3 regions of the Halomonas halophila genome follow, and region 3 is predicted to be linked to each of the others. Evidence: predicted binding sites of a transcription regulator. Region 3 holds the regulator's gene; each other region holds the start of a gene.
The links. Region 3 encodes FNR, which switches genes on or off when oxygen is low (the NO sensors DNR and NnrR bind a similar motif). Its sites were predicted from a motif close to TTGATNTANATCAA; they were not measured.
Positions count from the first base shown of each region.

Region 1 (7,916 bases), 870 kb from region 3:
ACCACCGGGGCGGTGGCGGCGATCAGGCTTTCCTGGGCTTGAGTCAGCATGGGCGGCTCCTGGGCAAGAGTGGGCGGCGCGTCTCTTTAAGATGCATTTAAAATACCTCTAAAGAGGGGCGGCCCACCAGCCCCCGAGGTGGGCAAGATTGTCGCAGTCGCGTCTTGTCCTGATCTCGGTCAAGAATGACGGCCCGAGCCTCGCACATCGTCGGGAAAGGGAGGGGCGGCTAGGCTGGTAGGCAGGCGACGCTTCGGCGGGGAGGGCGCATGGATATCGTCAGGGTCTTCGATGCCAGCTATGCACGAGCCCTGGCCCATGAGGTCGAGGGTCAGGGGTTCTTCGATGCCTTCTACCGACGCTTCCTGGAGGGGTCGACGGAGGTGGCCGAGAAGTTCCGCGGCATCGACATGGATCGCCAGCAGGCGATGCTCAAGAAATCCTTCTATCACCTGATCAGCCTCTACGCGGCCAGCCATGACGGCGACTACCTGGCGCGGGTGGCGATTCGCCACAACCGCGCGCATCTGGACATCCGTCCGGCGCTCTATGATCGCTGGCTGGAGGCAATGATGGCGACGCTGCGCGAGTACGATCCCGAGTGCGGCGACGAGGAGGAGCTGGCCTGGCGGCTGGTGATGGCCCCGGGGATCGCCTACATGAAGTTCCACTACGACCGTGAGGCACCAGTGGGCGATAGGGACGCCGAGGACGACGCATTCGACGGATAAGGACGTTTCTTGATGCCTGTCATGGTCCGGGCCGAACGCCGCGGCGCACAATGCCGATACCCAAGTTCCACCCTCGGATATGGTGCATGATGGCTCCTCGTTCCCTCACGACACGCCTGCCGGTGGCGGGCCTGGCCTTTCGCCCCTTCTTCCTGCTGGCCGCCCTGTTCGGCATCGTCGCGCTGATGGCGTGGCTGGCCTTCTGGCAGGGCGACGTCCTGCTGCGGCCTTGGGGCGGCATGCTGTGGTGGCATCAGCACGAGATGCTGTTTGGCTTCGGTGCTGCCGTCATCGCCGGTTTTCTGCTCACCGCGGCGCAGAACTGGACCGGCCGTCCCGCCCCGACCGGCCTGCCGCTGCTGGGCCTGGTGGCGCTGTGGGCCGTGGCCCGCGGACTGCTGGCCTTCCCCATCGGTCTGCCGGGGTGGGGCGTGATGCTGATCGATGTGGGGTTCCTGGTCGCGGTGGCGGGCGTGATGGCGCGGATGGTCATCGCCGCCGGGCGCTGGCGGAATCTGGTCTTCCTGCCGCTGCTGGGGCTTCTGGCCGTGGCCAACCTGGCCATGCACCTGGGAGCCTGGTGGGGAGATGGCGAGCTGGCACGGGCGGGGGCTCGCCTGGCGGTGCTGCTGATCGCTGCCGTGATGGTGGTGCTGGGCGGCCGAGTGATACCGCTGTTCACCGCCAATCGCCTGGGCGGCCCCCGGCCCCAGTCCCGGCGCTGGCTGGAGGGGGCGACCCTGGGCAGCATGGCGGCGGTGCTGGGGGCCCAGCTCGCCGTCCTGCCGGGGATGGCGCCGCCCGAGGGCGTGATGGCGGGGGCGCTGGCCCTGGCGGCCCTGGCCAATGCGCTGCGGCTGGCGCGCTGGGGCGGGCTGCGTACGTGGCGAGAGCCGCTGCTCTGGGGGCTTCATGTCAGCTATGCCGCCCTCCCGCTGGGCCTGGGCATGTGGGCGCTGGCGGCGCTCGGCGCCTTTCGCGTCGAGCTGGCGGTGCACACGCTGACCGTCGGGGCCATGGGGACCATGATGCTGGCGATGATGGCGCGGGTCTCGCTGGGGCACACCGGCCGCCCCATCGTGACGCTGCCGGGCATGGGGGTGGCGCTGGGCCTGCTGGCCGTGGCCGGCCTGCTGCGTGGCCCCTTGCTGGCCGCGTTGCCGGGTATCACGCATCTGACCTACAGCCTGACCATCATCCTGTGGTGCCTGGCCTATGCGATCTTCCTGCTGCACTACGCGGTCCCGCTGAGCTCGGCGCGCAGCGACGGAAAGGCAGGCTAGGCGCGAAGACAAGCGACCGAGTCCGGCCAGTCGTCGAGGCCCCTTCCATGGAACACTATCTGCTGATCAAGCATCTTCACATGAGCATCGCCGGGTTCAGCCTGGCCTTGTTCATGCTCCGGGCCTGGTGGTCGGTGCGTGGGTCGCCCAGGCCGGCGCGTCGCTGGGTTCGCGGGCTGCCGCACCTGGTCGACAGCGCCCTGCTGGGGTTGGGTGTCTGGATGATGGTGGGGCTCTCGCTATGGCCACACCAGCAGCCGTGGCTCGCGGCCAAGCTGTTGGGGCTGCTGGTCTACATCGGGCTCGGGAGCGTGGCCATCAAGCGCGGGCGCACGCCGGTGATCCGCGGGCTGGCGGCCGGCGCCGCTCTGCTGGCCTTCGCCTTCGTGGTCGGGGCGGCCATCCGCCATAGTCCCTGGTCCTGGCTGGCCTGAGACGTGGCTTCCTATACTGTGGGCGTCATTCGTCGTCAGAAGGAGTCCCACATGCCGAGACAGGAACTTCCCGCCGGTGCCGGCCGGGTCGCCGAACGTCACCCGGAGGTATGGCGCGCCTATGCGGCGCTGGGCAAGGCCTGTGCCGAGAGCGGGCCGCTGGATGCCCGCACTCGCCGTCTGGTCAAGCTGGCCCTGGCGGTGGGCGCCGGCTCCGAGGGCGCCGTGCATTCCCATGTCCGTCGTGCCCTGGCCGAGGGCGAGTCGTCGGCGGCGCTGGAGCAGGTCGCGCTGCTGGGCGTTCCGACCCTGGGGCTGCCGGCCAGCGTCGCGGCCCTGACCTGGATCGGCGACATCATCGATGACGACGACTGAGGTGCCCCGCAGGACGCTCCGGGCTACTTCTCGACCCCCATCTGCACGGCCCACACCGCCGCCTCGACCCGTGAGCGCAGCCCCAGCTTCTTGAGCAGGTGCTTGACGTGGACCTTGACCGTGCCCTCGCTGATCGCCAGTCGACGGGCGATCAGCTTGTTGCTCAGGCCTTCCGCCAGGGCGGCCAGGATCTCGCCTTCACGGGCGGTCAACGAGTCCAGCAGGTTCTCGCCCGGTTCCGGGCGAGGGCCGCTCAGTGCTTTCGCCAGCAGGCCGGCGAGGCGTGGGCTGACCGCCATGCGCCCCTCAGCGGCCTCCTTGATCGCCGCCAGCAGGTCTTCGGGTTCCATGTCCTTGAGCAGATAGCCGTCGGCGCCGGCGCGCAGGGCAGCGACCACGTCCTCCTCGGCATCGGAGACCGTGAGCATGACGATGCGAGCCTCGACGCCGTACTCGCGCAGCGCGCGCAGGGCGTCGAGGCCATCCCGCCGCGCCATGTTCAGGTCCATCAGGATCAGCGTCGGGGACAGGCGGCCCGCGGCCTCGATGGCGGCTTCCCCGTCGGCGGCCTCTCCGGCGATCGCCAGTTCGGGATCCATCTCCAGCAGCTGGCGCACCCCCCGACGGAACAGCGGATGGTCGTCGACGATCAGGATCGCGGTACTCATGGCGTGTCTCCCGGCAATGAGGTGGCCGTCGTCTCTCGGTGGAGCTGAGGCGTGAAGTGCAGCCTGACCTCGGTGCCCCCTTCGGCCGGCTCGTGCAGCTCGAGGCGACCGCTCAGGCTGGCGGCGCGTTCGTGCATGATGATGGTCCCGTAGTGTTCCGGCTGGTTCGATGTGCCCCCCAGACCGACGCCGTCGTCGCGGATGCTGACCGCCACGCGGCCCGCCTCGTCGGTGCTCAGGCTGACCTCGCAGCGCTTCGCCCGGGCGTGATGGACGACGTTGGACAGCGCCTCGCGAACGATCTGCAGGGTATGCACCTCCTCATTGGGTGACAGTGGGCAGTGATCGAGGCAGTAGTCGAGGCGAAGGGACAGCTCACCGCGACGGACGAATTCGCGCACCGTCTCCTCGAGGGCAGCCTCCAGCCCGGCGTCAGACATCTTCAGGCGGAAGGTGTTGAGCAGCTCGCGGAGCTGACGGTAGGCGGCGTTGAGGCCTTCGCGCAGTTCATCGACGATCGCCTCGGTGTCGGCATGGGCCCCGCCGGCCCGGGCCTGGGCCTGCAGGCGGGAGACCTGGATCTTCAGGTAGGAGAGCGACTGGGCCAGCGAGTCGTGCAGTTCTCGAGCGATCACCGCGCGTTCGTCCATCAGCGCCAGCCGGCGCTGCTCGGCGTAGCCCTGGGAGAGCGATAGCGAGGTGGCGATCAGACCGGCGATGGTTTCGACCAGGTCGCATTGCCAGCGCCGAGGCGGCGACTCGGGCGAATATTCGAGCAGCAATACCCCGTAGTTCCGCCCCGCCTCGTTCACCGCGACCCGATACACCCAGGGGGTGTCCCCGTTGCCGTCGAGACAGGGCTGGCAGGCCGGCGCGCGACAGAAGTCGGGGCAGTCGTCGGGTCGGGTGGAGAGCCGCAGGTAGGCGCGCTCGGCATCGCTCTGGCTCAGGCACAGGGTGACGGGGCCCAGACCGGTGACGGCGGCGAGGTCTTCGAGCACCCGGCGGTAGCTGGCATCGCCGATGGGGGCGCCGTTGAGCTGGCGCGCGGCCTGGTAGAGCACCTCGAGCGTCTCGTTGCTGCGCTCGAGCTCGGCGGTCTTGGCCTCGACGCGCGCCTCGAGCTGACCGTAGATCCGGGACAGGCTGTCGTTCATCTGGTTGATGGTGCGCGACAGAAGGCCCAGTTCGTCGTCGGCCGCGTAGCGGGTGCGGCCGCTGAAGTCGCCGCGCCGTGAGCGATCGACGACCCTGAGCAGGTCACGCAGCGGCGGCATGACATCGGTGGTCAGCTTGTACATGGCCAGGAACACCAGGCCCAGGGTCAGGAACAGGATGACCCCCTGGAACAGGCGCATCAGCTGGATTCGCGACTCGGCCTCGCGCTGGAGCTGGTCGACCAGGCGGTCCACCTGGTCGACGAAGTCGCCGACCGGTAGCGTGGCCGGAACGCCCGCCGCTTGCATCCGCGGCCGCAGCCGGTCGTGCCATTGCGCGATGACGGTGCGGTACTGGCGGTTCAGCGGATGCCGTGGATCGTCCGCCAGGCGTCCGGTGATCGCCGGCGAGGCGAGGCTGCGCTCGAGTTCGGCGATCTGCGCCCGGCGAGCCTCGCTGTCGGCATCGGCCCGTTGGGTGGTGCTCAGCAGACGATAGGCCTGCATGCGCAGGGCGCCGGCCTGGTTGATGGCGGCCGCGTCGCCACGGGCGTTCTCGGCGATGATGATCGAGCCGAGCATGCTGGTCAGCGCCAGCAGCACGATGCCGGCCATCGCCAGGCCGGCGCGGAAGGACAGGGAACGGGGCATGACATCCGGCATCGCGCCAGGGGCGCCGCCTACCTCCAAAGAGTCGCCTTTGTCACCACGCCCGGTGCAACACCGGGCGGCAGAAGCAAATGCTAGTTGAATCAGTGGGTTGTGAAAAAACTCCTGCTACCTCCAAAGAGGTAGACACGGCTAGGGTCGGGGATGGCGCTCCGAAGCGCCTTGACCCAGGTCAACGGCCTCGCCTCACCGCCGGCGCTAAGGTCCTCCTACCGCGTCTTTCGCACCTTCGGTCCGGTGGAAGGGCGCTCCCGGAAGCCTTTCACCGAGCCAGAGGGGGAGATCATGGCCAACCCCGCCCCATCGACCAGGCGCGCCCAGAATCGCGCCCTGTTCCTGTCCACGCTGGCGTTCACGCTGTGCTTCGCGGTGTGGACGCTGTTCTCCATTCTCGGCCTGCAGATCAAGCAGGAGTTCGCCCTGTCGGACACCCAGCTCGGCCTGCTGATGGCGACCCCGGTGCTCACCGGGTCGATCAGCCGCCTGTTCCTGGGCATCCTCACCGACCGCTTCGGCGGGCGCTGGGTGTTCAGCCTGCTGATGCTGGCCACGGCGGCCTGTGTCTACCTGCTGACCTTCGCTACCAGCTACCCCATGCTGCTGCTCGGCGCCCTGGGCGTCGGCCTGGCCGGGGGCTCCTTCATCGTCGGCGTGGCCTACACCTCGGCCTGGTTCGAGCAGGAGCGCCAGGGCACCGCCCTGGGGATCTTCGGGGCCGGCAACGTCGGCGCCGCGGTGACCAACTTCGGCGCCCCCTTCCTGCTGCTGGCGCTGGGCTGGCAGGGGGCGGCGCTGGTCTACGCCACGGTGATCGCGATCATGGGCGTGGCCTTCCTGCTGCTGGCGCGGACCGATCCGCAGAGCGAGCGTCGCCGCGCCGAGGCCGTGCCGCTCAGGCAGCAGCTGGCGCCGCTGGTCGAGGTTCGCGTGTGGCGCTTCTCGCTGTACTACTTCTTCGTGTTCGGCGGCTTCGTCGCCCTGGCGCTGTGGCTGCCCCACTACCTGGTCGAGGTCTACGGCCTGAGCATCACCGCCGCCGGCATCGTCGCCGCGCTGTACACCATTCCGGCGTCGCTTTTCCGCGTCCTTGGCGGCTGGCTGTCCGACCGCTACGGCGCGCGGCGGGTGATGTACTGGACCCTGATCGCCTCGGTGGCCTGCACCTTCCTGCTCAGCTACCCGCCGACCCGCTACCGCGTGCAGGGCGTTCACGACATCCTGGAATTCTCGTTCGCCATGAACCTGGTCGGCTTCGTCGTGCTGATCATGGTGCTGGGCTTCTTCATGTCGCTGGGCAAGGCGGCGGTGTTCAAGCACATCCCCAGCTACTATCCGCAGCACGTCGGCGCGGTCGGCGGGGTGGTGGGCATGATCGGCGGCCTGGGCGGCTTCTTCCTGCCGTTGACCTTCGGCATGCTCAACGATGTGGCGGGCATCTGGCAGAGTTGCTTCATGCTGCTGTTCGCGGTGTCCGCCGCGGCGCTGGTGTGGATGCATTACGCCATCCTGCGTGCCAGCCGTCAGGAGTGGCGGGCCGGCCGGGAGGTCACCGACCTGCCGGAGCTCGCCACGCCCAGCCGTTTCGTGCTGCAGGACTGGCGCCCGGAGGATCCGGATTTCTGGTCCGAGAAGGGCAAGCGCATCGCCACCCGCAACCTGTGGATCTCGATTCCCAATCTGCTGCTGGCCTTCTCGGTGTGGATGGTGTGGTCGGTGGTGGTGGCCAAGCTGCCCCAGGTGGGTTTCGACTACACCTCCAACCAGCTGTTCTGGCTGGCCGCGCTGCCGGGACTGTCCGGCGCCACGCTGCGCATCTTCTACAGCTTCATGGTGCCGATCGTCGGCGGCCGGCGCTTCACGGCGCTGTCGACCGCCTCGCTGGCGTTGCCGGCGCTGTGGATCGGCTTCGCGGTGCAGAATCCCGACACCCCCTATCTGGTGATGCTGATCCTGGCGCTGCTGTGCGGCTTCGGCGGCGGCAACTTCGCCTCGAGCATGGCCAACATCTCGTTCTTCTATCCCAAGCGCGAGAAGGGCAACGCCCTGGCGCTCAATGCCGGGCTGGGCAACCTGGGCGTCAGCGTCATGCAGTTCCTGATCCCGCTGGCGATCACCGCCGGGGTGTTCGGCGCGCTGGGCGGCGAGCCGCAGACGCTGGGCGACGGTGAGCGCCTGTGGCTGCAGAACGCCGGCTTCGTCTGGGTGCCGTTCATCCTGCTCGGCGCCGTGGCGGCCTGGTTCGGCATGAACGACATCGCCAGTGCCCGCTCCTCTTTCAAGGATCAGGCGGTGATCTTCAAGCGCAAGCACAACTGGCTGATGTGCGTGCTCTACACCGGCACCTTCGGCAGCTTCATCGGCTACTCCGCGGGTTTCCCGCTGCTGGCGTCGAACCAGTTCCCGGAGGTCGACGTGCTGCAGTTCGCCTTCCTGGGGCCGCTGGTGGGCGCCCTGTCCCGGGCCGGCACCGGCTGGGTCTCGGACCGCTTCGGCGGGGCCAGGGTCACCCTGTGGGTGTTCGCGGCGATGATCGCCTGCGTGGCCGGGGTGCTGTTCTTCCTCGGGATCAAGGACCAGCCGGGCGCGTTCTGGGGCTTCT
Region 1 is NZ_CP129121.1:155,259-163,174, forward strand. Features, by position in the region: gene hmpA (NO-inducible flavohemoprotein) at 1-50, opposite strand, end outside; gene QWG60_RS00685 (globin) at 270-731, shown strand; gene QWG60_RS00690 (NnrS family protein) at 818-2,014, shown strand; gene QWG60_RS00695 (SirB2 family protein) at 2,062-2,448, shown strand; gene QWG60_RS00700 (carboxymuconolactone decarboxylase family protein) at 2,500-2,823, shown strand; gene narL (two-component system response regulator NarL) at 2,847-3,491, opposite strand; gene QWG60_RS00710 (histidine kinase) at 3,488-5,299, opposite strand; gene QWG60_RS00715 (nitrate/nitrite transporter) at 5,603-7,916, shown strand, end outside.
Region 1: the regulator FNR is predicted to act here: its motif matches at 5,480-5,493, upstream of QWG60_RS00715 (nitrate/nitrite transporter).

Region 2 (7,916 bases), 1.1 Mb from region 3:
AGCAGCAGCGTCGAGACGAAGATCACCCGCCACAGCAGGAAGAGGTCCAGCAGGGCGGCGTCCGGTTTCCTTGGTGGGCGTCGCATCAGGTCGTGTTCGCCGGGTTCGAAGGCCAGGGCGAGGCCCAGGGTCACCGCCACGGCCATGTTGACCCACAGCGCCTGGAGCGGGCTCACCGGCAGCAGCGCCCCGCACAGCACCGCGACCATGATGGCCAGGCCCTGGGCGCCGTTGGTGGGCAGCAGGAAGGTGATGGTCTTGCGGATGTTGTCGTAGACCTTACGGCCCTCGCGGATGGCGGCGACGATGGTGGCGAAGTTGTCGTCGGCCAGGACCATCTCCGCGGCCTCCCGAGCCGCCGCCGTGCCCTGTCGCCCCATGGCTACGCCCACGTCGGCGCGCTTGAGGGCCGGGCCGTCGTTGACGCCATCGCCGGTCATCGCGCAGACCTCACCGCATGACTGCAGGGCCTCGACCAGCCGTAGCTTGTGCTCGGGGGTGGCTCTTGCGAAGACGTCTACCGTCATGACGCTGTCGATCAGCGCCGCCTCGGACATGCTCTCGATCTCGTGGCCGCTGATCACCCGGCCCGTGTTGGCGAAGCCCAGCCGCTCGGCGATAGCGCGCGCGGTGACGCCGTGGTCGCCGGTGATCATGACCGGACGAATGCCCGCGGCCCGGCACTCGGCCACCGCGGCGATGGCTTCCTCCCGGGGCGGGTCGAGCATGCCCACCAGACCCAGCAGTACCAGTTCCGACTCGGCGTGCTCGTCGGTCAGCTTCAGGCTTGAGGACAGCGGTTTCTCGGCCAGGGCCAGCACGCGCAGGCCCCTGTCGGACAGGGCATGGAGGCGTTGCTCCCAGAGAGAAAGATCCAGTGAGTCCTCGCCCCGGTCGGTGCGCACCCGGTGACACATCGCCAGCAGCCTGTCCGGCGCGCCCTTGACCAGCAGGCGGGGACTCCCTTCCATGTCGTGGAGGGTGGCCATGTACTGACGTCCGGCGTCGAAGGGGATGGCGTCGTGTCGGACATGATGACGGCGCGCCTGCACCACCGGCAGGCCGGCCTTGGCGGCGGCCACCACCAGCGCCCCCTCGGTAGGGTCGCCATGGATGCGCCATGTCTCGTCTTCGTGGACCAGCTCGGCGTCGTTGCACAGTACGCCGACGTTCAGGAAGTGACGCAGGGCATGCTGGTCATCGAGGTCGAGCGGGGCCGGGCTGGTCTCGCCGTCGTCTACGCGGTGGAATGCGCCCTCGGGGGCGAAGCCGATGCCGTCGAGGTGAAACTCGCCTTCGGGCAGCCAGATCGCCTGGGCGGTCATCTCGTTGCGGGTCAGGGTGCCGGTCTTGTCCGAGCAGATCGTCGATACTGACCCCAGGGTCTCCACCGCGGGAAGACGGCGGATGATGGCTCGCGAGCGGGCCATGGCCTGAACTCCCAGCGCCAGGCCGATGGTGACGATGGCCGGCAGCCCCTCCGGGATGGCCGCGACCGCGAGGCCTACCGCGGCCATGAACATCGTCGGCCAGGGACTCCCGTGCAGCAGCACGCCGACCAGCGCCGTGGCGATCGCGCATGCCAGGATCAGCGTTGCCAGTACCCGTCCGGCGCGGTCGAGCTGGCGCAGCAGCGGCGTGCGCAGTGGCTCGACCCTGCTCAGCAGCGCGGAGATGCGGCCGAGTTCGGTGTCGGCTCCGATCGCCACCACCAGCCCCCGGGCGCTGCCCTGCGCCACCAGGGTGCCGGCATAGGCCATGCTGCTGCGATCGCCGAGCTCGGCGTTTTCCGCCACCGCTGCGGTGCCCTTGTCCACGGGTAACGACTCGCCGGTCAGTGTGGCCTCCTGGTGACGCAGCCGACGTGCCTCCAGCAGGCGCAGGTCGGCAGGCACTCGATCGCCGCTCTCCAGCAGGACGATGTCTCCCGGCACCAGTGCCTCGGCAGGCACTTCCTGGCGGCGGCCGCCGCGCAGTACCTGGGCGCTTGGGGCAAGCAGGTCGCGAATGCGGGCCAGCGCCTGCTCGGCACGGCCTTCCTGGACGTAGCCGACCAGTGCGATGATGGCGACCACGGAGAGGATGGCAATGGCATCCACGATGGCGCCAAGGGCCAGGCTGCCGAGGGCCGCGACGATCAGAATGACGATCAGCAGGTTCGCGAACTGTGACGCCAGCCTGCGCCAGGCGGAGCGAGGGCGTGCCTGGGGCAGGCGGTTGGGACCGAAGCGTCGCTGGCGCTCGGCGACGGCCTCGTCGGTCAGGCCGCGCGGATGGCTCTGTTGGCGATCGAGGGCCTCTTCGGCACTCAGGGCGTGCCAGGATGTGGTCGGGGAGTGATAGGCGACGTCCATGCCTTGGCCTCCGTGGCGAGGGCGTGTGATGAGAATGCTGCAGCGCAGCGGAGGCGGCAAGTGGCGGACACGATTCGCTATCATGTCCGGTTCACCCCTTGACCTGGATCAATGCCATGAAAGACGCCGAACCCTGCCCCTGCGGCACTGGCCTGCCGCTTACGGCCTGCTGTGGCCGCTACCATGACGGAGAGCCGGCGCCGACGCCCGAGGCGCTGATGCGCTCGCGCTACAGCGCCTTCGCCCTGGGCCTGAACGACTATCTGCTGGAGAGCTGGGCGCCCGAGACGCGTCCGACGGCCTTGCCGGACGACGATCCGACCCAGTGGGTGCACCTCGAGATCCTCGATCACGGCGAGGACGGCGATACCGGCAGGGTGCACTTTCGCGCCACCTTCCGTGAGGGGCGCCGCTGGGGCGCTCTGGAGGAGCGGTCGCGCTTTCGGCGCGAGGCGGGCCGCTGGGTCTACGTGGACGGCGAGCCCTCGGTGACCCGGCTCAAGCCGGGGCGCAACGATCCCTGCCCGTGTGGGAGCGGGAAGAAGGGCAAGGCCTGCTGCGTTCGAGGCTAATCCCCCTGTTGGCCGGATGGCCGGCATGAAATACAACAGCCCCGCCGGTATATGCCGGCGGGGCTGTTGTGTCTTTCAGCTTCAAGCTTTCGGCTTGCCGCTCCCGGGCACCGCCCGGGTTCAGAGCATCATGGCGGCGAGCCAGCCGAAGCCGATCAGCGGGATGTTGTAGTGCAGGAAGGTCGGCACCACGCTGTCCCAGATGTGGTCGTGCTGGCCGTCGGCGTTGAGGCCGGCGGTCGGGCCGAGGGTGGAGTCCGAGGCCGGTGAGCCGGCGTCGCCCAGGGCGGCGGCGGTGCCGACCAGGGCGATGGTGGCCATCGGCGAGAAGCCGAAGCCGATCGCCAGCGGCACGTAGATCGAGGCGATGATCGGGATGGTCGAGAACGACGAGCCGATGCCCATGGTGATGAACAGGCCCACCAGCAGCATGACCAGGGCGGCCAAGCCCTTGTGGTCGCCGATCAGGGCGGTGGAGCTTTCCACCAGGCTCTCGACCTGGCCGCTGGCCTGCATGACGCTGGCGAAGCCGGCGGCCGCGATCATGATGAAGCCGACCAGCGCCATCATGCGCATGCCTTCGGTGAAGATGTCGTCCTGCTCGTGCCAGTGGAACACGCCGCTGACGGAGAGTACGGCGAAGCCGAACAGGCCGCCGAGCACCATGGAACCGCTGACCAGCTGTACCACCACGGTGCCGACCAGCGACAGGCCGAGCACGGCGATCTGCCAGGGCTTGAGGTGGCCGGCGGCCTCGGCGGGTGTCTCGTCGCCGTGGGCCAGGTCGCGGTCTTCGTAGCTGCGCTTGCCGCGATAGCTGAACAGGATCGCCACGACCAGGCCGATCGCCATGCCGCCGATCGGCACGATCATCGCCGTGGGCACCATGGCGGCGGTCACGTCGAGGCCGTTGTTGTTGAGGTTGGTCAGCAGGATGTCGTGGAGAAAGATCGAGCCGAAGCCTACCGGCAGCAGCATGTACGGTGCGGTGATACCGAAGGTGATCACGCAGGCCACGGCGCGACGGTCGAGCTTCAGGTGGTTCATCAGCTTGAGCAGTGGCGGCACCAGCACCGGGATGAAGGCGATGTGCACCGGGATCAGGTTCTGCGAGCTGACCGAGAAGGCCAGCAGCACGCCGAGCAGCACATAGACGATGGTGCGGCGGTGGGGGATTCCCTGGTCCAGCCGGAGACCGGCGATGGCCTTCTGGGACAGGAGCTGGGTGATGCCCGAGCGTGACAGGGCCACCGCGAAGGCGCCGAGCACGGCGTAGGAGATGGCCACGGTGGCCCCGTTGCCCAGGCCGTCGTTGAAGGCGTCCATGATCTCGCCGATCGGCATGCCGGCATAGAGGCCGCCGACCAGGGTGGCGGCGATCAGCGCGAAGACCACGGACACCCGCATCAGGCTCAGGGTGACCATGACCAGGATGGCAAGCACGATGGCGTTCATGAGGGTTCCTTGCGGGAGTGTCGGAGGAATGGGCGGAAAATCAAGCCGCCCATTGTAGTCATCTCGGCTGGCGATGCCAGGCATGCCGCGCCGATCGGGCCATCGAGGGCCCGAGAGTGGCGGGGCGAGGGGACGGTTACGATTGCATGGCATCTTTTAGCTTGCTAAAAGAGTTGCTATCATCTCGGCCTTTTGCCCCATCCGGTCGTCCTGGCCGGTGGCATCGACGGGAGCGAGTCCATGACTCCAGATCAGAGTTTCGCGCGCTGGGTCCGGGTCGCGCTGGCGGCCTTCGGCGTGCTGTTCGTCTACTTCATCATCGCCGACACCTTCATGCCGATGACCCCCCAGGCCCGGGTGCTACGCCCCGTGGTGCGGGTCGCGCCGGAGGTGTCGGCCCGCGTCGAGGCGGTGGCCGTGACCAACAATCAACGGGTCGAACGCGGCGACGTGCTGTTCTCGCTCGATCGCGCGCCCTTCGAACTGGCGCTGCACCAGGCCCGGCTTGCCCGAGAGGCGGCGGTCCGCGACAACGCGCTGCTCGAGGCCGATCTCGCCGAGGCGCATGCCGATCTCGATGCGGCCCGGGCCTCCGCCGAGGAGCTGGCCGGGGAGCGCCGTCGAGCCGAGACGATGCTCAGTCGCCACAGCATCTCCCGGCAGCGGGTCGACAGTATCGTGGCCGAGGAGCGCCAGGCGCGTTCCTCGGTGGCGGCGGCCCAGGCCCGCATCCGTCAGCTGGAGGTGCAGCTCGGCGAACGCGGCGACGGCAACCTGCAGCTGCGCCAGGCGGATAACGCCATCGACCAGGCCGAGCTCGACCTGTCGCACACTCTGGTGCGCGCCGAGCGCGACGGCGTGGTGACCAACCTTCAGCTGCGCGAGGGCGATTACGTCACCCGCGGGCAGTCGGCGCTGGCGGTGGTGGGCGAGGGGCTCGACCTGGTCGCCGACCTGCGCGAGAAGAGCCTTCGACACGTGCGCGAAGGGGAATCGGCCCGGGTGGTCTTCGACGCCCTCCCGGGACGGGTGTTCGAGGCGCGTGTGGCCTCGCGGGATGCCGGCGTGCAGGATGGTCAGCTGGCCGCGGACGGCACGCTGGCGGACATTCCGGCGACCGACCGCTGGGTACGCGACGCCCAGCGCGTTCGCCTCCACCTCGAGGTGGAGGATCCGCCCGAGCCGCTGCCCGTCAGCGGCGCGCGGGCCACCGTGCAGCTGTTGCCCGAGGCGAATCCACTGGCGACCCTGTTCGGCGGCCTGCAGATCCGGCTGATGTCCTGGCTGCACTATGTCTATTGATCGGCCAGATCGGCCTGGGCAGGGCGACGACCCTACGGCATCGGAAACGTGGCGCGAGCTGGTGCATCGGGTGAGACGGCTGCTGCTGCGCTCCGCAGGACTGGTGCTGCCGCATCGCGGCCATGGCCCCGAGGAGCAGGAAGCCGGGGAGTCTCGCTTCTCGTCCAACGACATGCGGCAGTGCCTGCGCGTGGCTTTCGCGGGCATGATCGGCTTCGCCATCAGCCACTTCATGCACTGGGACTATGGGGTCTTCTTCACCGTCTATCCCATGTTCCTGGTCGGCATGATACCGGTCTTCAATGCGCACGTGGTGCGCCAGTTCCTGGGCAACGCCTGCCTCAACGTGGTCGAGGTGTCGCTGGTGGTCGGGTTGACCCAGCACATGCCGGTGGTAATGACGGGACTGGCGTTCCTGCTGTTCTATTCGCGTTTCCGGCTGATGGCGAAGGGGCCGCTGTTCCTGTTTGGCGCCAACGGCGTGCTGACGCTCAGCGTGCTGTTGCACTTCGCCAGCTATCCCGAGGTCGATCTCTTCGATCTGCTGACCCATAACGTGGTGGCCAGCGTGCTGGCCGTGTGCCTGGCGGCGTTGATGCACCTGCTGTTTCCCGATCGAGAGGCGCGCCGGCCGCCGCCGACGGTCGACAAGCCGGCTTCCCTGGTGCGACACCAGACGCTGATCGGCGCCATCATCGCCACGCTGTCCTTCGCGGTCTTTCAGATCCTGGACCTGAGGGACTCGCTGTCGGCGCAGATGGCCACCATCCTGATCCTCTTCGCGCTGGGTTACCCCAACGCCAGGGTGTCGGCGGTCAAGCGCGGGGTCGGGGCGCTGCTGGGCTGCAACATGGCGATCCTGATGCAGCTGCTGCTGTTCACCCAGGCCGACCATCTGCTGCTGGTGATGCTCAGCTACTGGGTCGGATTGATGCTCTTCGCGCGCATCCATCTGCTCGAGGGCGGAGGATCGGGCGTCGGCTTCGGTGCCCTGACCACCCTGGGCATCCTCTATGGCCAGTACCTGGGCCCGAATCAGGATTTCGTCTATGCCGCCCTGTACCGGTTCAGTTCCATGAGCGTGGCGATGGTCGTCACCCTGGTGGCGATGGCGGTGCTGCATCGGCTGCTCAACGCTTCGCCGATGACACGAGACACGGCGCTCTGAGGGCATACGGCCTGGAGGCGCGAGGGGCGATGGGGCTATCATCGGCGCGGTTTCATTTGTTCACGCTTTCGCCAGAGGCACGCCATGACCGATGCTCGACGTTACAGCCCTGCCGCGGCCCGCAACCGCCAGCCGATTCTCGAGGTGCTGGCCGAGGCACTGCCCGGCCCGGCCCGGGTGCTCGAGCTGGCCTCCGGGAGCGGCGAGCATGCCTGCCACTTCGCCGCGGCCCGGCCTGACTGGGACTGGCAGCCCAGCGACCCGACCCCGGAGGCTCGGGCTTCCATCGCGGCCTGGCGTGAGGTGGTCGAGCTGCCCAACCTGCGGTCGCCGCTGGCGCTGGATGCTACCGGTGACTGGCCAGCGGGCCGCTTCGAGGCGATCGTCGCCATCAACCTGATCCATATCTCGCCCTGGGCGGTGACCGAGGCCCTGATGGCGCGGGCCGGAGAGCGTCTCGAGGAAGGCGGTACGTTGCTGCTTTACGGCCCCTACCTGCGCGTGGATCAACCGACCGCGGCCAGCAACCTGGCATTCGACGCCGATCTGCGGTCGCGGGACCCGCGCTGGGGGATCCGCGATCTGGCGGACGTGAGCGCGGAGGCAGAGCGATACGGCCTCTGGCTCGAGCGCCTGGTCGAGATGCCGGCCAACAACCTCTGCCTGGTATGGAGAAAGGGGCTGGCGTAGGAGGCGTGAGTCAGGGCGTCGTGGCAGGCGGGTGACGCCCCGGCCGTGCCAACGGCGTTATTCGGGTACTTCGCCCGGCTGGCGATACTGCACGCCTTCGGCGCGCCTTTGCTGGTCGGTCTTGGTCTCGTCTTCGGCGGGCACGCCCCACACCGTCTCGCGGTGGCCATCGGGCCAGGTGTAGGTGGTGCAGCCGCCGAGGGTGGCCAGCAGGGCGAGGCAGAGCAGGGCGGTCGGGACGCGTCGTGGCATGTCGGGCTCCTTCTGAGGAGCGCCCAGCCTATCAGACATGCTCGGGATCGTGGGTCCACACCGAGACGCCGCGTTCTTCACCGGGCACACGGACCGAGAATTCTCCCGGGCCGAGACGCTCCA
Region 2 is NZ_CP129121.1:1,711,152-1,719,067, forward strand. Features, by position in the region: gene QWG60_RS07840 (cation-translocating P-type ATPase) at 1-2,354, opposite strand, end outside; gene QWG60_RS07845 (YchJ family protein) at 2,471-2,926, shown strand; gene QWG60_RS07850 (Na+/H+ antiporter family protein) at 3,047-4,381, opposite strand; gene QWG60_RS07855 (HlyD family secretion protein) at 4,622-5,683, shown strand; gene QWG60_RS07860 (DUF2955 domain-containing protein) at 5,745-6,851, shown strand; gene QWG60_RS07865 (DUF938 domain-containing protein) at 6,936-7,541, shown strand; gene QWG60_RS07870 (hypothetical protein) at 7,599-7,793, opposite strand; gene QWG60_RS07875 (hypothetical protein) at 7,825-7,916, opposite strand, start outside.
Region 2: the regulator FNR is predicted to act here: its motif matches at 2,453-2,466, upstream of QWG60_RS07840 (cation-translocating P-type ATPase).

Region 3 (7,916 bases):
CGGCGCTTCGTGCATGCCGACGATGAGGGCGTGCATGCCACCCTGGCGGTGGAGGGCATCACCTGCGCCGCCTGCGCCTGGCTGATCGAGCATCGCCTCAACGCCCTCGACGGCGTCAGCGCCAGCGCCGTCGATCTCACCCACCACCGCGTCCGCGTCGCCTGGGACCCGCAGCGCATCGCCTTCTCGCGGCTGCTCGCCGAACTGGCCGCCATCGGCTACCCGGCCCAGCCCTATGAGCCCGACGAGGCCCAACGACGCCTGCAGCGCGAGGAACGCCGCCAGGTGGGCCGGCTGATCGTCGCCGGGGTCGGCATGATGCAGGTGGCGATGTTCTCGATCCCCTTCTACGTGGCCGGCGACGGCGGCCTGGGCGCCGACTTCGATACCCTCTTCCACTGGCTGGCCTTCGCCCTGACCACGCCGGTGGTGCTCTACTCGGCCCAGCCGTTCTTCGCCGGAGCGCGGCGCGACCTGCGCAACCGACAGCTGGGCATGGACGTGCCGGTGTCGCTGGCCATCGCCGGCGCCTACCTCGCCAGCACCTGGGCGCTGCTCGTCGGCCATGGCGACGTCTACTTCGACTCCGCGGCCATGTTCACCTTCTTCCTGCTGTTCGGCCGTTTCCTGGAGGTGCGCGCCCGGCGGCGCAGCGGGCGCCGCGGCAACGCCCTGACCGAGATCCTGCCGCTGTCGGCGATCCGCCTCGGCGAGCACGGCGAGGAGCGCCTCCTGCCCGCCAGCGAACTGGTCGCGGGCGACCGGGTGCTGGTCAGGCCCGGCCACGGCGTGCCCGCCGACGGCGTGATCGAACAGGGCGCCTCCAGCCTCGACGAATCGATGCTCACCGGCGAGGCGCTGCCGGTGGCGCGCGGCGTGGGCGATACCGTGACCGGCGGCAGCCACAACGTCGAAAGCCCGCTGACGGTGCGGGTGACCCATGCCGGACGGGATGCCCGAGCGGCGCGGCTGCTCGACCTCACCGACCGCGCCTTCGCCGAACGCCCGCCCATCGCGCGCCGGGCGGCCCGGCTGGCCCATCACTTCGTGATCCAGGTGCTGCTGATCGCCGCCGCCACCGGATGGGTCTGGTCATTCGTCGACCCCGAGCGGGCCTTCTGGGTGACCCTCTCGGTGCTGGTGGTCAGCTGCCCCTGCGCCCTGGCGCTGGCCACGCCCACCGCCCTGACCGCCGCCCACGGCAGGCTCTATCGCCGCGGCGTGCTGCTGACCCGTGCCGACGCTCTGGAGACCCTGCCGCGCCTCGACCGGATGATCTTCGACAAGACCGGCACCCTGACCCAAGGCGAGATGCGGCTGGAGCGCACCGTGCCGCTGGCGGAACACGACCCCGAGCGTCTCACCGCGCTGGCCGCGGCCCTGGAGGCCCATTCCGAGCATCCCATCGCCCGCGCCTTTCGCCCCCATCGCCGCGCCGGCATCAGTGCCCGCGACGTCACCGCCCGCCCCGGCCTGGGCCTCGCCGGCGAGATCGACGGCCGTCCCTGGCGGCTCGGCCGGCCCGACTTCGCGGCCCCGGACCGAGTGCCGACGAATCCGGACAGCGGTGCCGAGATCGGCCACTGGCTGCTGCTGGCCGAGGACGGCGAGCCACGGGCCTGGTTCGCCCTGGGCGACCAGCCTCGGGAAGATGCCGCCACCACCGTCGCCGCCCTGGCGGCGCGAGGCATCGCGGTGGAACTGCTGTCCGGCGACGCCGAGGGGCCCACCCGGGCGCTGGCCGAGCGACTGGGCATCGCCGAGTGGCGCGCCGGCGCGAGCCCCGAGGACAAGCTCGCTCGGCTGCGCGACTGCCAGGCCGAGGGCCAGCGGGTGGCCATGGTCGGCGACGGCATCAACGACATCCCGGTGCTGGCCGGCGCCGACATCGCCTTCGCCATGAACGCGGCCACCGACCTGGCCCGCACCCGGGCCGACGCCGTGCTGCTCGGCCCCCATCTCGGGCGGCTGGTCGAAGCGCTCGACGTCGGCCGCGCCACGCGGCGCATCATCCGCCAGAACCTGGGCTGGGCGCTGGCCTACAACCTGCTGGCCCTGCCCCCGGCGGCGCTGGGCTGGGTGCCCCCCTGGCTGGCGGCGCTGGGCATGTCGGCGAGTTCGCTGGTGGTGGTCGCCAATGCCCTGAGGCTGGCCCGCCAGCGGCGCGCCGAGAATACCCTCGCCCGGGAGGCATCATGAGCATTCTCTACCTGCTGATACCGCTGTCGCTGATCCTGCTCGGCCTGGCCGTCTGGGCCTTCTTCTGGGCCGTGCGCCACGACCAGTTCGAGGACCTGGAAGGCCCGGCGCATCGCATCCTGTTCGACGATGACGACCCGCCGCAAGGGCCAGGCCCAGCGCACGATGCGGGCGAGCCGAACGCCGCCCACGACCGTGACCGAACCCGGGACAAGGACAGCGACAAGGACGCCCGATGAACCCCACCGGACTCGACCTGCCACCGCTGGCCGCGGCCTTCGTCTTCGGCCTGCTCGGCGGCGCCCACTGCATCGGCATGTGCGGCGGCATCATGAGCGCCCTGAGTTTCGCCGTGCCGCCCAGCCTGCGCCATCCGGTCCGGCTCGGCGGCCTGCTGCTGGGCTACAACCTGGGGCGCATCGCCAGCTACGTGCTCGCGGGCGCCCTGGCCGCCGGGCTCGGCACCCTGGTCGGGCTGGCCCCCGGGGTGCGCCTGGCGCTGCAGGTGCTGGCCGCGACGATGCTGATCCTGATGGCGCTCTACATCGCCGACTGGTGGAAGGGGCTGTTGAGGCTGGAGGCCCTCGGCAAGCGCCTGTGGCGCCGCCTGGAGCCCCTCGGACGGCGACTGATGCCGGTCGTGACGGTGCCCCAGGCGATGGCCCTGGGCGCCGTCTGGGGCTGGCTGCCCTGCGGACTGGTCTACTCGATGCTGACCTGGAGCCTGGCCAGCGCCGATCCGCTGCGCGGCGCGGCGCTGATGGGCGCCTTCGGACTCGGCACCCTGCCGGCGCTGCTGGCCACCGGCCTGGCCGCGCGTCGGCTGGGCGGCCTGATCCGCCACCCGGCCACCCGCACCCTGGCGGCACTGACGATCATCGGCTTCGCCCTGTGGCAGCTGTGGGGGCTGTGGCCGGGCGCGATGCCCCACGAGGCCGGCCACGCCGGGCAGCACTGAACCGCTTTCGCCGTCGCGCTTGACCCAGCGCAACACCGCCCGCTTCCGCGACCGCTAGCCTGATGGCATGCACTCCCGGAATCCTGCCATGCCCGTCACCGCTCCTTCCGACTTCGGCGCCGACGACTACGCCGCGGCGCTGGCCGCCAGCAACGCCGACGCCCGTCCCCTGTCGCTGCATCTGCGCCTGCCGCTGCGCCACGATGGCGACGCGCGCGTCGATCACACCAAGGGCATGGACCCGTTCGAAGTCGACCTGGCCCGACTGGATCGCGAGATGGTGCTGGTGCGACGCTGCCTCGCCCCCGATCGACGGCTCGAGGCCCTGCACTGGGGCGGCAGCCTGCCCCCCTGGCTGAGCCTGTCGCGGATGAGCGGGCTGGTCGATCGGCTGGCCTCGCGCTTTCCCTTCGAATCGGGACATTGGCGCGACTTCACCGTCGAACTCGATCCCCGTGCCACGGATCTTCTCACCCTGCGCCATCTGGAGGCACTGGGCTTCAACCGCCTGAAGCTGGTCATGCGCCTGCCGAGGGCCGACCGCCCGGAAGCCCTGACGCGGCTGCAGTCACGCATCGAGCCGCTGCTCGACGAGAGCGTCCGCATGGGCTGGCACTCGCTGAACCTGGTGCTGATCGTGCCGCCGGCGACGCCCGAGCAGGAGGCCGCCGCGGCGCTCGCCACGCTGATGGCCATGACGCCGCCACGCCTCTCGCTGCGCCCGGACCCCGCCTGGCAGGAAGGCGAGTCGACGCTGCCGGCGACACTGCTGGCTCGGATCGAGGACCGCCTGGCCGGAAACGGCTATCGGTCGCTGGGAGGCGGGTTCTACGCCCGCCACGGCGCCGCGCTGGAGGACGCCCGGGCGCAGACGCGACGCGAGCAGGCCCGCGACCGGCTGGGGCTTGGCCCCGGTGCCATCTCGCGGCTGCCCGACGCCGTGGCCTGCAACGCCGGCTCGGCCGAGGACTATGCCGCGGCGCTGGATGAGGGGCGACTGGCCACCGCATCGGGGCACTGGTCGCGCTGCCGCCGTTCGGGCGCGGGACACGGCTAAGGGATGCTATGCCCGGGCGGGTGCTATCCGCCATAATGGGGAAGGCAAGCCCCGATCAAGGAGGACAGCATGCCCGATATCGCAGCCGGCAGGCGCCGCTCACTGCTGCACGAGACCCGCTGCCGGACCTGCAGCCTGAGTTCCCTGTGCCTGCCCCTGGCCCTCGAACTCGAGGACATCGATCAGTTCGATGCCATCATCCGCCGCCGTCCGCCGCTCAAGAAGGGCGAGTCGCTTTTCCGTCAGGGCAGCCCCTTCACCAGCGTCTATGCGGTTCGCTCCGGCAGCCTCAAGCAGATCACCAGCGAAGGCGGCGGCATGGATCAGCTGACCAACTTCTATCTGCCCAGCGAACTGGTGGGGCTGGACGGCATCGACGAGTCGACCTATCCCGGCTCGGTCATCGCGCTCGAGACCACCACCGTGTGCGAGATCCCCTTCGATCGCCTGGATGCCCTGTCGGAAAGCCTGCCGGAGCTGCGCGCCCAGCTCTACCGCAGCATGAGCAAGGAAATGCGCGACGACCGCCGCATGATGCGCCTGCTGTCGCGCAAGACCGCCGACCAGCGGCTGGCCACCTTCTTCGCCAGCCTCTCCGACCGCTTCCGGCGCCGCGGCTACTCCGCCTACAGCTTCCGGCTCTCCATGTCCCGGGCCGACATCGGCAACTACCTGGGGCTGGCCGTGGAAACCGTCAGCCGCATCCTGGGCCGCTTCCAGCAGCAGGGCCTGGTGGCCGTCTCCGGCCGCGAGGTGAACATCCTCGACCTGGACGCCCTGGCCGAGCTGGCCGAGGAAGAGGGCTGCCGCTGACAGCGCCAAGCGCCAAGCGCCAAGCGCCAAGCGCCAAGCGCCAAGCGCCAAGCGCCAAGCGCCAAGCGCCAAGCGCCAAGCGCCAAGCGCCAAGCGCCAAGCGCCAAGCGCCAAGCGCCAAGCGCCAAGCGCCAAGCGCCAAGCGCCAAGCGCCAAGCGCCAAGCGCGGCAGGATGATGTCATGGCCATTCCTGACGTCAACGAAGAAACCCACAGGACTCGACGTCCCGTGGGTTTCTCATTGGCTTCCTCGACATCTGCCGCCCGTTACTGAGCAGCCGGGCGCTTGCCGCTAGGCGCTACTCACTCGTTATGCAGATCGATGCGGTCGGCCTGCATCTTCGCCTGCTTGTCCTCCAGCCCGGCGAAGTCGAACAGCTCGCGGTCGGCCAGCTGCGAGGGGGCGACGTTGGTGACCGCCTTGAACATGCTTTCCAGACGGCCGGGATGCTTGGCCTCCCACTCGGCGAGCATCTCCTTGACCACCTGACGCTGCAGGTTCGGCTGCGAGCCGCACAGGTTGCAGGGGATGATCGGGAAGGCCATGCGCTCCGAGAACTCGGCAATGTCGGCCTCGCGGCAGTAGGCCAGCGGGCGGATGACGATGTTCTTGCCGTCGTCGGAGAGCAGCTTGGGCGGCATCGACTTGAGGCTGCCGCCGAAGAACATGTTGAGGAACAGCGTCTCGAGGATGTCCTCGCGATGATGACCGAGCGCGATCTTGGTGGCACCGATCTCCTCGGCATAGCCATAGAGGGAGCCGCGGCGCAGCCGCGAGCACAGCGCGCAGGTGGTCTTGCCTTCCGGGGTCTTCTCCTTGACCACCGAGTAGGTGTCGCGCTCGAGGATATGGTAATCGACGCCGAGCCCGTCCAGGTACTCGGGCAGCACATGCTCGGGGAAGCCGGGCTGCTTCTGGTCGAGGTTCACCACCACCAGCGAGAAGTTCACCGGCGCGTTGCGCTGCAGATTCCGCAGGATCTCCAGCATGGTGTAGCTGTCCTTGCCGCCGGACAGGCACACCATCACCTTGTCGCCCTCGCGGATCATGTCGAAGTCGATGATGGCGTTGCCGACCTGGCGCCGCAGACGCTTCTGCAGCTTGTTGAACTCGCGCTTGGCCTTGGCGTCGGGCGCCTCGGCGGACAGGGTCGACGGCTCGGCCGAAGCGGCCTCATCGGCGGGACGGGGATCGAAGGTCACGGCATCTTGCATGGTCGGGGCGCTGCCAGGGCAATCGGGGAAAGGGAAAGGGCGCCTATCCTACCACCCTGCCGCCAGGCTGGCGACGTGGCGCGCGTTCAGCCGCTGCGGCGCTCGAGCAGCGCGTCGCGGTCCAGCCGCAGGTGCATCAGGGCCGTGGTCACGGCGGTGCCCAGCACGCTGTGGCGCCCCATCAGCGGCACCTCGAGCTGCGCGGCGACCCGCTCGAAGGCCGGTGCCACCTCGAGCCGCGAATGATGATGGTAACGCTGGTAACGCTGGACCAGGTCGATGCCGGCATTGGGCAGGTCGAAGCCGAATCGGGCGCGCAGCGGGCGGTTCAGCAACGCCAGGTCGCGATCCAGCCGCCAGCCGACCAGCGGGCGATTGCCGACGAAGTCGAGCAGCCGCGCCAGGGCCTGGTCGAGCGTCACGCCGTCGTCGAGATCGATGCCGCGCAGGCCGTGACGCCGCAGCACCTCGGCGTCCACGCCTTCCGGGCGCGTCAGCCGCAGCTCCAGCGACTCGCTGGTCAGCACCCGATCGCCGCGCAGGCGCACCGCGGCGATCGCCAGCGGCTCGGCGCTGCGCACGTCGCCGCCGGTCGACTGCACGGCCAGCGCCACCAGCTCCTCCCCCGTATAGGGGCGGAACAGCCAGCCATACTGGCCATGGGCGTGGCGGTGGCGGTCGACCAGGCGGCGCAGGGTCTTGAGCATGTCGATGTCCTTGTCGTGTCGAGAGGCGGCGGCCGGCCACCTCAGGTGTATTCGAGGTGATAACGATGGGAAATCCGCTGCTTGAAGTCCTTGACGATGTGCAGCGCCTCGCGCAGCAGGTCACGCTCCAGCGACGACAGCGACTGGACCACGACCCGGTCTGGCTCGCCGCTCTCGTCGCCGCCGTCGCCCTCCAGCCGCGCCAGCTGCTGCTCGAGGCGCAGCTGGGTGAACAGCGACAGCGCCTCCCCCAGGTCTTCGGCGAAGCGCTCCTCGAGCCGCCCGTCGGCGGCCAGGGCATCGAGGCGATCCAGGGTGCCGGTGGCGAGGATGCCGCGCTCCAGCGCCATGACCCGCACGCCATGCACGATGGGAAAGATGCCGCCCTTCTTGATGTCGATGCCGTGCTGGGGCTTCTTCAGCGAGCCGAACAGGGTCAGCGGCGTGGAGAAGCGCATCACCGGCCGGGCGAAGTAGGAGAGCAGCAGCTCGTCACGGGAGGCCGCCTCGAACAGCGTCTCCCTCACCCGCTCGAGCAGTGCCGGATTGCCGGCCACCGCATGAGCGTCGAGCATGATCGCCAGCTTCATCAGGCTGTCGCCGTCGCGGGCCTCGACCCAGCGCGCGATGCGCGCCTTCCACTGGCGCTCGGTGCCCACCCAGTCCGGGTTGGAGACCATGATGTTGCCGGGGCAGCGCGGGTAGCCGAGCGAGACCAGGGTCTCGGTGAACTCGGCCATGCGCTCCATGCAGTCCGGCCACGCCAGGTCGTCGTCGAGGATCAGGCCGTTGTCCTGGTCGGTCTTGAGCATCTGCTCGCCGCGCCCCTCGCTGCCCATCACCATCAGGCAGCTGTCGCGCCTCAGGGACTCGGGCATCGAGAAGTCCCAGGCCTTGTGGATGATGCGACCGTTGAGCGCGGCCAGCAGCCCCATGGCGAAGCGCAGCTTCACGCCCTGGGCCATCA
Region 3 is NZ_CP129121.1:2,848,608-2,856,523, forward strand. Features, by position in the region: gene QWG60_RS13435 (heavy metal translocating P-type ATPase) at 1-2,199, shown strand, start outside; gene ccoS (cbb3-type cytochrome oxidase assembly protein CcoS) at 2,196-2,438, shown strand; gene QWG60_RS13445 (sulfite exporter TauE/SafE family protein) at 2,435-3,157, shown strand; gene QWG60_RS13450 (oxygen-independent coproporphyrinogen III oxidase) at 3,246-4,214, shown strand; gene fnr (fumarate/nitrate reduction transcriptional regulator Fnr) at 4,284-5,027, shown strand; gene ttcA (tRNA 2-thiocytidine(32) synthetase TtcA) at 5,331-6,242, opposite strand; gene QWG60_RS13465 (3'-5' exonuclease family protein) at 6,329-6,949, opposite strand; gene QWG60_RS13470 (putative nucleotidyltransferase substrate binding domain-containing protein) at 6,991-7,916, opposite strand, start outside.